3 regions of the Cellvibrio fontiphilus genome follow, and region 3 is predicted to be linked to each of the others. Evidence: predicted binding sites of a transcription regulator. Region 3 holds the regulator's gene; each other region holds the start of a gene.
The links. The regulator FNR, encoded in region 3, switches genes on or off when oxygen is low (the NO sensors DNR and NnrR bind a similar motif). The targets are predictions, from matches to a motif close to TTGATNNNNATCAA.

Region 1 (5,640 bases), on a different contig from region 3:
CTGGCGGCTCGGTGTTTACCAAGGACATATCCTACGTAAAAGGTTTTGTGGAAAACGTTAATTTTATTCGCAGCGCCATTCAATCGGGAGTGCCGGAAATCATTCCTATGCTGTTTGTCGGCAAAGTGACATTGGATGATTTACCACTGCTGTATGAACGTTATTTAGACGGCGTTATTGTTGGCCCAAAACATTTGCCGCCCATGTTTAAAAACCTCAATGGCCTTTATGTCTGGTTTGGATTTTCCAGCAGTATGTCGGTAATGAATATCGCGCGCGTACAACAGCACTTCAATAAATTATTCCAGCAGCTGCCTATGGCAACACCTGAACATCAAAATACCGACGCAGAATTGGATTGAGTTAGATTAGTTGATCATGACCTACTACAAAGTTGTACTTTCCGGCGAAAATATTTTTTTTGAAAATGCGTCACGTATCGATAGCGACAGCGCTGATCCGGTAATTGGTTTTATCAGTTGCAAACCCATTAATGCAGACAACCCTTCGCTGGCATTAGCAATAGCCAAACGCGATTTGCTGGTTCATTGGAATCACAGTTTTAATGGCGACCGAAAAATGGGCATGCCCAAATTAACGCTGGAGTACATGGGCGAGCTGCGCGGTTGGTTTAAACCCAAAAGCAGTCAGGATTATTATTGGTTTACCAGTGAGACTCACAAACAAGAGCTGCTGGCGCAGCTCACTCACCCCTTGCGCCAACGCTTGTGGCGCAAGGAAACGCCTGTTGATTTAAACCCGGAAGTTTGAGCACTCAGGCGATAGCGGCAGGCGCTGGTTCAAGCATATTTAACAGCGCCGCACGCAATACCGGGGAAACAATTTCTTCACAGCGCGCCGACAGCGGCGAATTACCCACCCACTCAAAACGCCAGCGGAATAACTGGGTAGTGTCTGGCAATTCACGCACTTCAACTAATTCAAAACGTCGGGCATCCACACCAAAACGCTCGCGCAATTGAAAAGCAAAAGGCTCAGCATTTTTACCGACAAAACTGGATGCTTGCTGACTGGGCGCAGCGACTAAAAAATAATCGCGCCCTTGAAACTGGAGATGACAAACGCTGAGACTCACCGGTTGCCCAAGGCGATTGTTTAACACTAGATCAATAAAAAAAGAGTTGTTCACCATAAAAGATCCCGCTGCGTTTTTATGGTTTTCTGTCGCAATGGCCTTGACAGAAAACTGGTTGATTATTCGCCACCCGGTTCTATCAGCAGAGTCCCTCTCGCGGCGAGGCGGCAGTCTACGCACTATTTATGACAGTTCAAGCAAAAGTAGGCTGTCGCATCGCCCCGTTCACACTTGCAAAGATTTTGTTACTTTATTGCCGGATTGTGAGTAGCAAACCCAAGTAACCATGGTTACAACCTTGTGTAAGCACAGCCGCTGGGGGCACCGCCAAACACAATCTGATAAAGTTCACTACTAAGGCTGCGCCACGTCTGAATAGTTCCTTAACCGGATCGCTTTCAGCATATTTTTATTAATAATCGCCCGCCGGCCTTCCCGCCTGTCTTTTTCATATAGTCACATTAGGATTTAAAGGAATGATCACGTTGTTTGCTCCCACCTTACACAGAATTAATTGGTGCTCACGGGTTTTACTCTTGTGTGTGTTTGTTCAGGGCTGTAGTTATCTTTCACAGGGTGTTTTGGTAGATGGCGAGCGCCACGCCAGATTGAACGCTGACACAAACCAACCGGATAGTTTTGGGGATAGCGCCGGGCGTATTGTTTATCCCGAGCAAAATTGGAGCGCTGCACAGAGCCTGTGGTTTTACAATGTCACCCAGGGGTCTAACTTGATTCCCTACGATATTTTTCTGCATTTGGAAGTGGCAGACAGCGAAGAATTATTTCGCTCTGACCAGCATATGAACCGATTGCGTTACCTGACGCAAAGCCCCTCCATAGCCAACCCCGACGGACTGGCGGTGGGCTGGGTAAAAGATGAACATGGCGGTAAGGATTACGTAGGTTTTACCTGCGCCGCCTGTCACACCAGCCAGATTCATTTTCAGGGAACCGCTATCAGGATCGACGGAGGCGCGCCTCTGGCCGATATGGAAAAAATGCTGGGCAGTTTGTCAGCCGCACTCAACGCCAGCCTGGAGAATCCCGCAAAATTTGAACGCCTTGCCGCCAAGGTGTTAAAAGGAAAATATCCTGCTGAACAAGAAGCTTTTCGCGCTGAGTTAACAACCCTAGCCGCGCAAATCTCGACCTATAACAAGGTCAACGAACCGCGCCACGGTGAACAGCTGGTGGCTTATGGTTATGGGCGACTGGATGCTTTCGGGCGAATTTACAATCGCGTTCTGGCCCACCTCACCCCCAGGGAACCAAACTTTAACCCCGCCAGTGCACCCGTTAGCTACCCCTACTTGTGGGACACCCCACAACATGATTTTGTGCAATGGAATGGGGTTGGCGACAACGAATTAGCCGGGCCACTCGGGCGCAATACCGGCGAGGCACTCGGCGTGTTTGCGCAGTTTGATTTACAAAAACAACGCGGAGATATTGGTTATCGCTCATCGGTAGTGGTGCGCAACCTGACACGTATCGAGCGTCATCTGGAAAGCCTCTGGTCGCCCAGCTGGGAAGAGCTGGCAGCACAACAAGTCCTGCCCCCTATCAACCAATCACTGGCAGAACAGGGGCGCGAGGTTTTTATTAACTATCAATGCCACAGCTGTCATGAGGCGATTGACCGCACCGATCCCAAGCGCCGCATCATCGCCCAATTTGCAAGCCTGCAAACCATAGGCACAGACCCTTACATGGCAATGAATGCACTCAACTATTCAGGGAAAAGTGGCTACTTTGAAGGCACCAAAATCAAGCCACTCAATCCAGCGTCACCGCGCTACGCAGCCAACACACCGGTGCTGCCTGCACTGAGTAGCGCTGTTGAAGGCGTGTTAATAGAGCCGGATCACGACAAAACATTCATCCGCCGCTGGGCTGAAAAACTTTACGATTTGTTTGCCTCCATCGGTGACAATCCAATCAAACACACCCAGCGCCACCTGGATTTTGAAGTGGTAGATAAGGACAAGCCCGCCACACTTGCGGCTTATAAAGCGCGTCCGCTCAATGGCATCTGGGCAACTGCACCCTATTTACACAATGGATCGGTTCCCAGCCTGTACGAGCTATTTATGCCCAGCTGTAGCGATCAGGAGATTGCCTCAGGAAAAGTCTGCCGCCCCAACAAATTTACCCTTGGCAGCCGCGAATTGGATCCGATAAAAGTCGGTTTTGTTGGACGCGACCCGGCGCAGTACCCGGATCTGTTTGTGTTCGATACCAGCCTGCCCAGCAACTCTAATAAAGGGCACGAATACGCTGCCGGCGTAACACCGGTATTTGTGCTGGATGAACAGGGCCGACCACGCAAGGATTCGCAAGGTAAACCTGTAATGCGCCGGCTGGAGCCCATCAGCCATGCCCAGCGTTTGGCACTGGTGGAATACCTCAAAACCCTCTGATCAGCACCTGCCTCAACGCGGCCGCATCACATAGGGCCTTGGCTGAACCAAGGCCCTTTTTTATTGCACAATTGCTCACAACTAGCAGGGCTTAACTTCTTTAAATTAACGCCACCTAACACCACTGAACCAATTAGTGGTTTTGGCGGTCTTTATGCGACTTCCGCCGAAGTAGAGGCGCCGCCTAAATCCCGGCGATTTGATTGACACCAAGCGCCGCGACACACAGAATCACCGACCAGTTTTAACCCTCAGGAACACGCTGAATGAATATTGATCGTTTATTACCGCTACTACAGCGCACCACCCTGCTGCTATCGCTGGCAGCCGGTTCAATTTTGCTCACTGCCTGTGGCGGAGGAAGCGACAACAAATCATCAGCCAGCAGTAGCTCCGCCTTGAGCAGTTCCTCACTGCGCAGCAGTTTCAGTGCGGCCTCAGTTCCCGCCAATGGCTCAGGCGTTTGGCCAAGTGTAAAAGTGGAAGCGCAAAGCCCAAAAGTACTCAGTTTTGAGTGGAGCGCGGTTGAGGGCGCAACCCACTACAAGCTCTACAAACAAGACGGTGAAAACGGCGCGCAGCTGATTGCAGACAACCTGACCACCACCAGCGCAACCGACGAAATCGGCGTTCATGTTCACGATTGGATCAATACCCGCTATTGGGTTGATGCCTGTGTCGGCAGTGACTGTAGCCAGCGCTCCAATGCCACCTTCACCGCGACGGAGATGGTCAAAGCCATCGGCTACTTTAAAGCCTCTAACACTGGTTTTTTTGACTGGTTCGGTTGGAGCATCACCATTTCTGCCGATGGTCAAACCATGGCAGTGGGTGCACCGGCAGAAGACAGCAAAGTGACCGGTGTAAACGGCGACCAAACCAATAACGAAACCGTGAATGCCGGAGCAGTTTATGTGTTTGTAAAAGAAAACGGTTTATGGGTACAAGAGGCCTACCTGAAAGCCTCCAATACTGAACAACCCAATCTGAATAGCTCCCGCTTCCTGCCCAATGACCGCTTTGGCTACCGGGTCGCGCTGTCTGACGATGGTAATACCCTGGCAGTATCGGCCTTATTGGAAGACAGCCCATCCTGGGGCGTGAACTGTAATCAAAACAACTATGAGCAAGTAGCCAGCGCTGGAACCTCTTCAACGGGTGCCACTGGCGATCTTTTATCTGCCTTAAATTTGGATGTAGGTGTTGTTTATGTATTCACCCGCAGTGAAGGCAGCTGGACACAAGATGCGTATGTGAAGCCTATTTTCTCGACCCTTCATGCGTTTGCCCAATCGCCAGTTGCATTGCGCTTTGGCGAATCCCTGGCGCTTTCAGGTGATGGTAAAACCCTTGCTGTGGGCACCTCTGAAGACTTTATCGGTAGAAGTGGAGTGTTAAATTTCAATGCTTCCAGCAGCATGTCATCGCTTGAGTGCTGGGAGTTTTACCCCTCCAGCAGTTCATCGACCAGCAGCACCAGTAGCTCAAGCAGCAGTACCACCTCCAGCAGCTCATCGGCTGGCAGCAGCTACCGCGGTGGCTCAGCATCAGGCGCGGTATACACCTTCCGCTTGGGCGAAAATGGCTGGCAGGAAGAGTCACATGTCAAAGCCTCCAATGCCGAACAAAGCGACGCCTTTGGCGTGAGCATAGCGCTCTCTACTGATGGCAACACCATGGTAGTAGGTGCAACCGGTGAAGACAGCAACGCAACCGGTATTAACGGTGATCAAGCTAAAAACTCCTGTTACTTCTTCAACGAAGGCACCTACACCATAGATGCAGAATGTGAAAACGCCGGGCGCTACCAGGTGCGGGGCACAATCGATAATGGCGCCGCTTACGTCTTCAAGCGCTCAGGCCAAAATTGGGTTCAGGAAGCCTTCCTGAAACCTGCCAGCACCTACATGTACACCGGCTTTGGAACCAGCGTGGATGTGTCCGGCGATGGCAACACCCTGGTTGTAGGTGCCCCGGGAGATGCGGGTAAAGTGACCGGTATTAACGGTGACACAGCGCAGGACATAGAGTTTGCCAACACCGGCGCCGCTTATGTATTTACCAAGTCAGGTGAAACCTGGGCGCAAGAGGCACTTATCAAACCCAGCAGCCTGACCAAAC
Region 2 (5,640 bases), on a different contig from region 3:
ACTATCGCTTCTATATTGGCGATATGGAAACCAATGTCGCCATCCCTGCACATGCAATGCAGACCTTGGTGTATTGATTCCCGTCCAGACAACCAAGCTTGCTGCCTGGCAAGCTTGGCTTTCCCTGCAAAAAAATCCCTCCTGCTTTACAAAAAATAATTATCTCTCTGTAAAAATCGGCGAATAATGGACATCCGTTTTGATGCGGATTACGAATCCATTTATTAATGCAAAAATTGCAAGGAGTTCATCCATGAAAAAAATTGCCTTACTGGCGGCGGCCATACTGCTTCACGGCTGCGCTACCGACAGCGCCCTGAGCGGCTTGAACGATCAACATAAACAACAGCTGCAAACCATTACCCAAAGCCTGCCCGCTGAGCACCAGGCCCGTTATGCTGCGCGCAACCCGGTGGAAACCCTGGCGTTTTTTGGCATTAAACCGGGTGATACGGTGGTGGAAGCGCTGCCGGGGGATGGTTGGTATTCCAAAATTTTAATGCCCTATCTGGGCGAAAACGGTCGCTTGATCGGGGTGGATTACAGCCTTGCCATGTGGCCGGAATTTGGCGGTTTTGCGACTCCAGAATTTATTGAAAAACGCAAAGGCTGGCCTGCGCAGTGGAGCGGCGATGCTAAAAGTTGGGGCCCCGCCAAGGCCGAAGCCTACACTTTTGCCAATTTACCCGCCGAATTGACCGGCAAGGCCGATGCAGTGTTGTTTATCCGCGCCCTGCACAACCTCGCGCGTTTTGACGCCAAAGGCAATTACCTGAAACAAGCGCTGGCGGAAACCCATCGCGTATTAAAACCGGGTGGTGTGGTAGGTGTGGTGCAACATGCCATGAGCGAAGACAAACCCGATGCCTGGGCCGATGGCAGCCGCGGTTATTTGAAAGAGTCAGCCATTATCAAGGCCATGACTGACGCCGGTTTTGAATTTGTGGGCAGCAGTGACATCAACAAAAACCCCAAAGACCAACCGCAAGCGGATGACAATGTGTGGCGTTTGTTGCCGAGCTTGAGCGGCACTGAAGCGCAGAAAAACCAAAATCGCATGATTGGCGAATCCAACCGCGTGACCTTGTTATTTAAAAAGAAATAAACCTTTTGCCGCGTTAATGGTTTTTTATGGGCACCATTAACGCGGGCTGTTGTCCGAATCAGTTGTTGAAGAGCCTGCACCCAAAACCGGGTGTTCAATAGGCGCTGGAGGAAATATTTGTGGATGATTTAGTTAGGCTGGTCTATGCCAGTGAAGCAACATTTGATGCGGCAAACCAGGGTGTTGAACTGGAGGTGGGGCGAATTCTCACCGAGTCGCGCCGCAATAATACCCGCGCGCAAGTGGGTGGTGTGCTCTATTACGGCAACGGTTATTTCTTTCAATGTTTGGAAGGCCAGCGCGATGCGGTGGTGGAAACCTATCAGCGGATTTGCCTGGACCCGCGCCATAAAAACCCCAAAATTTTATTAAAAGGTTTTACCAAGCGCCGCTTATTTCAGGACTGGAGCATGAAGTATTTGCCCACTGAAAAAAAATTGCGCGACTTTTTGGCACAACACAGCCTGACAGAGTTTTCGCCGTTTGATTATGATCGCGAAATGGTGGGGCGTTTGTTAATTTATTTCCAGCAGGCCGATGAGTCAGGTGAGCTTGCTGAACACAGTAAAGAATCGCCAACCGCTGCACCCACAACTGCAGCAACCAGCGCGCCCAAAACCGGTTGGCGCCGTCTATTTAACCGTTAACAGACGCCGAGCATGAACAACCACAGTATTAATCCCGCGATTATTTTTTGCCGCTATTTGCAGCAGTTAAAAACCATGCTGGCAAAAATGGATAGCCATACCGGTGGCGATAACAGCCTGCTGCAACAGAGCCTATACCCGGGCATGTTGCCGCTGCTGGCGCAAGTGCGCACTGCCGCTAACTTCTCGCTGCGCTGTTGCTGCCCGCTTAGCTCGCGCCCCAGAATCAGTTTTGATAATAGCGACGAAACTTACGCCGGCTTGCAATTACAAATCAGCCAGACCATCGAGTATTTACAGGCAATTCCGGCGAGCGATTTTATTCACGCCACCACCATCATTAGCGATAAGGCCGGTTTTACCCAATTGCATTTGCCGGCACTGGAATATGCACAGCTCTATTCACTACCCAATTTTTTCTTTCACCTGAGCATGGCTTACGCCATCGCCCGCAATGCTGGTGTACCGCTCAGCAAAGGCGATTTTGATGGCTACCATCACTACCCTGAAGGTTTTTCGTTTGTCGAAAACACTCCGCCTTAACCGCTGAACCGCGACGGAACTTTGCGTCACATCAAATAATTTCCAGTTACTTTTTTATTTTTTCATTCGCCAAATTTGCTTGATATATATCAATTTTCGCTCTGTGAATTTTCGTAACACTGCCGCTGTGATTAACGAAGAGTGAACAACAGAGGAAGCGAAAATGCGTCAATTAATTATGGCATTGGTGATCGGTAGCGGCTGCGTTGCGCCCTTTACACAAGCCCATGAAGCCGGTGATTTTTTAGTACGTGTAGGTGTTGCACAAGTCGAACCCGATGCCAGCAGCGGCACCGTATTAGGCGGCGGGGTGGATGTGGAAAATGCCACCGGCCTTGGCTTTTCCGGCACCTGGTTTGCCACACCCCATATCGGTGTTGAAGTATTGGCCGCACTGCCCTTTGAGCACGACATAGTGGGCAGCGGCGCCCTGAAAGGCGTGGATATAGGCAGCACCAAACACTTACCTCCTACGGTATCCCTGCAGTATTACCCGCTGAGCCAAGGCAAATTCCAACCCTATGCGGGCATTGGCCTCAACTACACCACCTTTTTTGATACCAGCAGCAGCGCCACTCTGGATGGCGCATTGAATGGCGCTACCGATATATCGCTCAAGGATTCCACCGGCCTCGCACTGCAATTAGGCGCTGACCTGCAACTGAATGACCATTGGTATTTAAATGCAGCCGTGTGGAAAATCGACATAGAAACCACCGCGCGTATTTACGTGGATGGCAACCACGCCGCGAGCGTGGACGTGGCGATTGACCCGCTGGTATTTATGCTCGGCGCCGCTTATTCCTTTTAAATAAAAATTCACGTTTTTTATTCTGCTTATCTCGAACTGATGGATTCAGTTCGGGATTTTTTTACCCATGTGCATGGCGGATTTTTTGCCAACAATCGTCTAGGCAGCAAACCTTTTCATAATGGAGCGCCCTGGATGCGATTAATAACAATAGTTAGTGCAACACTCGCCTTACTGCTAAGCGCCTGTGAGCTAAAACAAGATACCCCTGGCAAAGATAAACCCGCCGCGGCCACGCTTCGCCAATACGATGCCATAGTGGATGCAAATACACCGGGCGCTTACAGCAGCATTCAAGCAGCACTTGCTGATGCACCGGAGAATACAGCAGTGCGCTACCGCGTCTTGATCAAGGCGGGTCAATACAAAGAAAAAGTAACCATCACTCGGCCCAACCTTGAAATTCGCGGTGAGGGCGCAGCCAAAACCATTATTTATTTCGATGCCTACGCCGGTAATTCGCGCGGTTATAGAGCCGATGGTTGGGGCACACCCGGCTCGGCAACAATGTCGATTAACTCCACCGATGTACACCTTGCCGAGCTGACAATTGAAAATACCTTTGATTATTTGACCAACGATGCCAAAGGCGATGACGACCCAACCAAAGCGGGCGATAGCCAAGCTGTGGCTCTGTTATTGGATACCGGCAGCGACAGAGTCAGCCTTAGCAAAGTCACTTTGAATGGCTATCAGGACACCTTATTTGTGCATGGCAAACGCGCCTATTTTTATCAAAGCGCTATTAGCGGCAATGTGGATTTTATTTTTGGTCAAGGCAATGCAGTGTTTGATCAATCCACCATTATCAGTCGCCCGCGCAACAGCAGTTTTAATGCGGGAGAAATCCAAAGTTTTATCACCGCACCATCCACCAATATCCAACGCGAATTCGGACTAACATTTTTGGATTGCAAACTGACTTACGAAGCCGGTGTGCCGGAACACAGCATCACCCTGGGGCGCCCCTGGCACCCCACCACAACATTTCCCGATGGTCGCTATGCCGACCCGAATGCAATTGGCAAAGCGGTTTTTATTCGCACCTTTATGGATAAACATATTCACCCGCAAGGTTGGTCGAGCATGGCGGGCACAGCACCCGACGGCACCAAGAGCCGGATATTTACCCCGGAAGAATCGCGCTTTTTTGAATACCAAAGTTCAGGCCCCGGCGCCACAATCAATGAGCAGCGCCCGCAATTGACCGATGCACAGGCCGCCGGCTATTCGCTGGAAAAAATATTTATTGATTGGCAGCCCGCGCGCTAACGCCGAATCCAACACCGGGAGTAATTATGAAAATACTCATGATAAAAACCATCGCCCTGGGCGCTTGTATGGTGCTTGGCGCCTGCTCATCGCTGCCTCCACAACCCTATGAAAACACCTACACGGTGGAAAACCGTTACGCACAGGATGTAAAAAGTTTTCCCTCTATTCAGGGGATTGCCAGCACAGCGGTGCCTGATGCGGTGATTGAACACAAGAACATCACCTACGTGCGCTACGGCCAACGCGAGTTGCAGTTGGATTTGTACCTGCCCAAAGCCCTCGCCCAAAACCCAACGGCGACGCCCGCTCCCGGAGTGATTCTGGTGCACTGTGGTGGCTGGCGCTCCGGCTACCGCACTCACTTGACACCCATGGCAATTGAATTGGCCAAGGCGGGTTATGTTGCCGCCACGATCAGCTACCGCTTAGCGCCGGAGGCCCAATACCCGGCAGCCGTGTATGACGTAAAAGCGGCGATTCGCTGGCTGCGCACCAACGCCGGGCAGTACGGGGCAGACCCGGCACACATCGCCGTGGGTGGCGCTTCCGCGGGCGGGCAAATTGCCAGCTTGACGGGCATGACCAATGGCCTGCGGCGTTTTGACCCGCAGGCCACACACAGCAACATATCCAGCGATGCCCAAGTCATATTGAATATTGATGGGCTGTCGGATTTCACCTCCGCCGAAGCGCGCAAACACGAAGATCGCCCCGGCAAAGGCGCTTCCGCAGCAGGCTCCTGGTTTGGCGGTAGCTATGCCGAACAACGCGACTTGTGGCATGACGCATCCCCCACCTATTACGTTGGCGAGAGCAGCCCACCCATTTTATTCCTGAACAGTACCCAAGAGCGCTTTCACGTGGGGCGCGATGAGATGATCGGTAAAATGCAGGTTTACGGCATCCCCGCCAAAGTCGTCACCCTGCCGGATACCCCCCATACTTTCTGGCTTTACGAGCCCTGGATCAAACCCGCCGCCGCCGTGGTTGTGGAGTTTCTGGACAAGCAGTTCAACCACCCGATCCAGCGCTAGGCACTCGCCTAACTCCCTCCCGGCCTCGCCCGCCCTTTCACACCCGCTCACCAGTTGCCCGCGCAGCTGGTGAGCGCCCTGACAAGCAATAATCCGCCAGGGGATTTGCACTCCCAATGCTATGCTGATGCTTCGACTGGCGGATTTTTAATTGCCAATCGTCACAGTACAAACCCCTCGACCCAGCCGCCGGGGGGATTGGACAAAATAATAGGCGCAAGAATA
Region 3 (5,640 bases):
GTTATGTAGTAAAACTGGGAATCGGGTTTGTCTATATTGGCAAAATCCGCGGCTGGGTAGCACTGACGGATTTTGCGTGACCGGCGCTAAACCGTTCGCCGCCAAATGAGCATCCCCAGCCAACCAAATCCAAAGGAAAACACCAGCCCAATAAAATGACTTTTGTTTATTCCCACCGCGACAACCGCTTGGTTGTTATCCTCAGGATTTACATAAACCGGTATCCGGTCGCCATTTTTTAAGCCGGCAGGCGGGCGACTGATACCAAACCCGACCCGGGTACCGCGAAATTCCCTGCCATCAATCTCGTAGCGATACGTCAGCCAACGGCCTCCGTAGTAACCACTGGAGAATCCGCTACGTATTTCGTTGGTTACTACCCCCGTGTGCACAGGCCAACTTGCCGCCGCCGAGCTTTTTGCCATGTTGCGCGTACTGGATAAAAACAACATCACTGCAGCAATAATGCACAAACCAAAAAAAATCGAGCGCAACCGCTGGTATTTAATCTCTATTTCCTGACTCATCATGTTCCTGCCCGGTATTCTTTGCTGATCAATATACATCAGCGGAAATTGCTGCATTTAGGCTTTGTTTTTCTTTACCACTGATCATTAAACAAACCGAACCGCATGACTTATCAAATGTATGTTCTGAAAAATGGGAGGCCTGAATATATATTATCGCGCCATAAAAATTTAAACCTATACTCTTAAACAAGTTACACACTGGAGAAGCAATACAGCAACCGGACAGTTGCTGCAGGAACAGGATAAAAGTTGGAGACTTTTTTGAACCTATTACATCACTACCGCACATTATCCCCTACCCAGCTCTGGCGACTTGGCAGTCAACGGGAAAAAGCCCTTATTTTTGGTGGTTGGTGTGCACTGGTACTGGCGAGTGTTGCACTCGGACTGTTATCAGTCATGAACAGTTGGTCGGGATTGCCACTTGCGTTTGGCGGGGTCACTGTTTACCTCACCGCTTATCCCACACTCATTATCTGTTTGTTTCTCACGCTTACCTGCGGCTGGCGCTGGGGCGCCATACCGGCGTATTTATCCACTTTGGCACTCGCGTTTTATTCCGGCATGCCCTGGCACTGGGCGATAATCTTTGCCTGTGCCAATCCCTTGGGGTTTGCAATTATGGCAGTGGGGTATCAAGCCATTCCCGTCAGTAAAAAGCTGCGCGATTCCAATTCAATCCTGTTTTATATCCAGCTGAGTTTTGTAGCCAGCATATTCAGCTCAAGTGGCGCGCTTATTTGGTGCTACACCAACCATATTGATCGCACAGGCTTATTAGCCATCTGGCAGGGCTGGTGGCTGGGCGGGTTTCTCCAGAGCGTGCTTATTGTTGGCCCACTACTGGCTGTTACCTGGCCATTTATTACGCGCTGGCAACACCGCCACCCCAAATATTGGCGGGCAGCCAGTGGCAATGTTCGCCGCTCAGTGCTGCGGCTATTGGGTGCCATATCCACCAGTGTGCTGGTTTATGGGGCGGCCACCATTGAATTGGCAGATGCAAACCTGAATCAGGCTCTCGCCGCGAATCCTTCCGCAGTGACAGATGCCATCTCGGTATTACAGCAGACGACCTGGGTATTTTTCTGGGTGTTTGCGATGATAATTTTGTTCATCGCCTTCTTTGGCTATCAACTATTCACCCGGTGGCAGCAATCCACCGACAAGTTGCTGCGTGAACTGCACAGCGCCAATGAGCGTCTGGAAAGCCTGGCGCAAATCGATGGGCTGACGGGTTTATTAAACCGTCGCACCATGGATGAACGCCTGACCAAAGAATGGCAGCGCGCCAAAAGAACCGGCAACGGCAGTGCGCTAGTATTGCTGGATATAGATCACTTCAAAAACATTAATGATCGATATGGCCACGCAGCAGGCGATTTGGTCATCCGTACTATCGCCGGGGCAATTCAGGCTGAAGCCAGGGGCATGGACCTCGCCAGTCGCTATGGCGGTGAAGAGTTCGTGATTTTACTGCCCCAGACCGACACCAGTGGCGCAGTACAATTTGCCGAGCGAATACGCGCTCGTGTGGCTACTGCTGTCGGCTACCACGAAACCCATACCTTACAAGTGACCGTCAGTTTGGGAGTCGCTATTTTTTCACCGCAAGACAACAACTTTAACCAGTGGCTAGCGCGAGCTGACCGGGCGTTGTACGCCGCTAAGGCTGCAGGGCGCAACCAAGTGATGGTGGCAGATTAATCCAGCAATCCCCAGTAATAAAAAAACCGCACATAGAGTGCGGTTTTTAGAAGGTTGCCTGTCGAGCGACAGGTCAAACTAGCGAGACGAATTAGAGACCAATTACGTTTTCCGCTTGCGGACCTTTTTGGCCCGGCTTCACATCAAACTCAACACGCTGACCTTCAGCCAGGGTTTTAAAACCCGAACCACTGATAGCGCTGTAGTGTACAAATACATCTTGCCCGGCTTCACTTGCGATAAAACCAAAACCTTTGGATTCATTAAACCATTTAACGGTACCAGTACTTCTAGCCATAATTAACCTCGGTGTTTTTAATAAAAATGAATACTCCACAAGGGATTAAGCTGGTGAATTCAGATCTTACTTATGAAAAACAGAACGAGGTGCTAATAGTTTTACTGCTAGAACAACGATGCGACTTACCATAAATAATGCTGCTAACTGACCAGCAGATCCAATATATTATCGAGCCAACTGCAAGTAAAGAGGCTCTTTTAGCAAACCAGCCTTCTTTTTGGTTATAAGCCGACATCAATAACCAGTGTTGCCCCAATACCGATATTTCCGCTCACATTTGAGCTAAATCAACTATTTACCACCTCCAGTAAAGCTGCAACAATCCCTTTTTATCTGGTGGTGCAAGTGCTAGCACCATGACTATTAATCGAGGTGCCGGCGCCATGACAGTTAATCAAAATATCGTAAAAACCCAAGATGCAAACTGTCCTCACGATAAACGAGTCAGCTGCGGTAATTGCCGGCTAAATACCATTTGCCTACCTATCAGTTTGCACATTGAGGATATCGACCGCCTAAACGGTATCATCCAACGCGGTAAGCCTTTGCAAAAAGGCGATTATCTCTATCGCGCCAATGACCATTTTCACTCGGTTTATGCAATACGCTCCGGTGCGGTAAAGGCGCTGACCCTGAGCGATAATGGAGAAGAGCAAGTCACCGGTTTTTATTTGCCCGGAGAAGTAGTGGGCATGGATGGCATAGCTGACAACCGTTACACCAACTCCGTAATCGCACTGGAAACCGCATCTGTGTGCGAAATCCCCTTCAATCGGATGGAAGAATTAAGTTTACAAATACCTAATTTGCAACGTCACTTCTTCCAACTTATGAGCCGTGAAATAACCCAGGACCAGCAGATTATTACCTTACTCAGCAAAAGCAGTGCCGAAGAGCGCATAGCCGCATTATTACTGAGTATTTCCAGCCGCAATAGCCGCCGACAACTTTCGGCCAATGCATTCCGCCTGCCCATGTCACGCACCGACATAGGCAATTACCTGGGTTTAACCATTGAAACCGTCAGTCGTATTTTCACTCGCCTGCAAAAGCAAAATGTTATTTCAGTCGATAAAAAAGAAGTACTCATTACCGATATGGAATTACTCCGCAATATCGCTAATGGCGATGGCCACTGCTAAATTGCAGCATAAAACTTTCATGAGAATCCGTAATGATTAGCAACCCGCGTTTGCAAGCCACCCTCTCTGCGTTTGATAGAGCCAACCTGCAAGACCCCAATACTGAAATAGTGGACGGCAAGCCTGTTGCCAAAGAATGGATTTACGGGCAGCGAATGAGCAAGCAGCTGCAAGTATTTTGCCCCCAAGCTTCAGAGGCACTGCAGCTCGCCGCTCGCAGCCAGCATATTTGTCGCTGGAAAATACCTCGCGCTGACTATCCTATGGATCGTGCGGGTTACAAAAGATGGCGACTGGATCTTGCCCAATTACACGGTGAAATAGCCGGCAATATCATGGCTGAAGAAGGCTACGATGAAACCATGGTCGCGCGCGTGAAAGATCTGTTGCTAAAACGCAGTTTGAAGCGCGATGAAGAAGTGCAAACACTGGAAGATGTTATCTGTCTGGTATTTATTGAATTTTATCTGGAAGATTTTGCCAGCAAACACGATGAAACCAAACTGATCGATATCATCCGGAAGACCTGGAACAAAATGTCAACCAAAGGTCACGAAGCCGCATTGAAATTGCCATTACGCGATGAAATGTTAACCTTGGTTGGCAAAGCACTTAGCACCGACAACTGATCTCTATTGCTACAACCCTGTTGATCCAATTCTTGGCGTAAATTATTAAAAAGGAAACCACCGTGTACCTAGCTCTAAAACACCTGCATTTAACCTTCGTTGCTCTCTCATTATTGATTTTTGTAGTGCGCGGCCTCTGGTTATTTATGCATTCAACCATGCTTGACAAAAAACTATTCAAAATAGCACCACATATTATCAATACCATTATGTTGGTGAGCGGTATTATTTTGGCTGTACATCTGGGCATGAAACTCGGTGAGCATACTTGGCTGATGGCTAAAATTATCGGCTTGATTGTGTTTATTATTTTGGGTGTGGGCGCATTCAAAGTTCGCCATCCGCTTGCGCAAAAAATACTCTGGGTAGATGCCCTGGTTGTTTTTGCCTATATCGTCAGTGTGGCAATCACTAAAAGTCCAATGGGATTCCTCAACTAAAAGGACAAACACGTCAGTGGCGGTTAGACGCCGCTGATGTGTCATCCAGAGGCTGCAATACGCAATTTCACCCTCACCTCGCCTTTGCTAAAACACTGCATTTATCAAGTACTTATCCCTTTCTCTTCCCACCTTTAATTACCCTGTGCAAGAACAATACATTTATTTGCATTTTTGGATATTTGAACCATATTTAGATCAAGAAGTAATTAATAAGGTTGATTTTATTTACAATACTTGACGTTTTTTAAAAAGTGATTTATATCACGTATCTGCTGTTTAGCTTTCCAATAACTTTAATAATCGGCGAACTCTATGAATAAAATAATCTCGACCATTATCCTTTTTTGCTTTGCTCAAATGACATTTGCGTGCGATGAAACATGCAAACGCACCAAAGCTGAAGCGGCAAACAATATTAAATTTGCCACCTATCTCAACGCAAAATACTGCAAAACCACCGGTGTGGATTTTTTGCTTCAGGGGCGTAAAAGTTTACAAGCTTATCGTGAAAAACAACTGCCAACGGCGCATCGCGGTGGAGCTAAAAATATCCGCAACTTTATTCTGCAACGCAAAGACTGGCTGCAAGAGTGCGACAATTACCTGCAGTTAACTGAACAGGGCCGTATTTTTCGCGATAAAGAAAGTACGGAAAAAATTCTTGGCTCATTGACTACTACTGCTGAGGAACTGCACAAAATCATGATGCGGCCACGTGCGGAGGTCGAGAGTCTGGAAGTGGTTACCGCTCCGGCAGCACAAAAATTTGATGAATTATTCAAGCATGTAGACACGCACTACCTTGAGCTACAGCGTCGCGGCTTGCTTTAAATAGTTATTATTTACCCCATAAAAAAAACCGGCGAATTTACGCCGGTTTTTTTTATG

Region 1: ACFODX_RS01695 (FG-GAP repeat protein) is a predicted target of FNR. The motif match lies at 3,719-3,732, and genes of this name have one in related genera.
Region 2: ACFODX_RS02550 (OmpW/AlkL family protein) is a predicted target of FNR. The motif match lies at 2,375-2,388, and genes of this name have one in related genera.

The regions. Positions count from the first base shown of each region.
Region 1 covers NZ_JBHRTF010000001.1:389,744-395,383, reverse strand. The annotation lists gene ACFODX_RS01715 (flavohemoglobin expression-modulating QEGLA motif protein) at 1-362, shown strand, start outside; gene ACFODX_RS01710 (hypothetical protein) at 379-771, shown strand; gene ACFODX_RS01705 (hypothetical protein) at 776-1,153, opposite strand; gene ACFODX_RS01700 (di-heme-cytochrome C peroxidase) at 1,705-3,519, shown strand; gene ACFODX_RS01695 (FG-GAP repeat protein) at 3,786-5,640, shown strand, end outside.
Region 2 covers NZ_JBHRTF010000002.1:146,783-152,422, forward strand. The annotation lists gene ACFODX_RS02530 (glycoside hydrolase family 30 protein) at 1-77, shown strand, start outside; gene ACFODX_RS02535 (class I SAM-dependent methyltransferase) at 254-1,105, shown strand; gene ACFODX_RS02540 (BLUF domain-containing protein) at 1,225-1,752, shown strand; gene ACFODX_RS02545 (DUF1993 domain-containing protein) at 1,765-2,295, shown strand; gene ACFODX_RS02550 (OmpW/AlkL family protein) at 2,459-3,106, shown strand; gene ACFODX_RS02555 (pectinesterase family protein) at 3,242-4,378, shown strand; gene ACFODX_RS02560 (alpha/beta hydrolase fold domain-containing protein) at 4,405-5,415, shown strand.
Region 3 covers NZ_JBHRTF010000006.1:249,186-254,825, reverse strand. The annotation lists gene ACFODX_RS14970 (hypothetical protein) at 1-80, shown strand, start outside; gene ACFODX_RS14965 (DUF3592 domain-containing protein) at 87-530, opposite strand; gene ACFODX_RS14960 (GGDEF domain-containing protein) at 792-2,237, shown strand; gene ACFODX_RS14955 (cold-shock protein) at 2,329-2,535, opposite strand; gene fnr (fumarate/nitrate reduction transcriptional regulator Fnr) at 2,922-3,680, shown strand; gene ACFODX_RS14945 (DUF4202 domain-containing protein) at 3,713-4,309, shown strand; gene ACFODX_RS14940 (SirB2 family protein) at 4,372-4,749, shown strand; gene ACFODX_RS14935 (hypothetical protein) at 5,110-5,583, shown strand.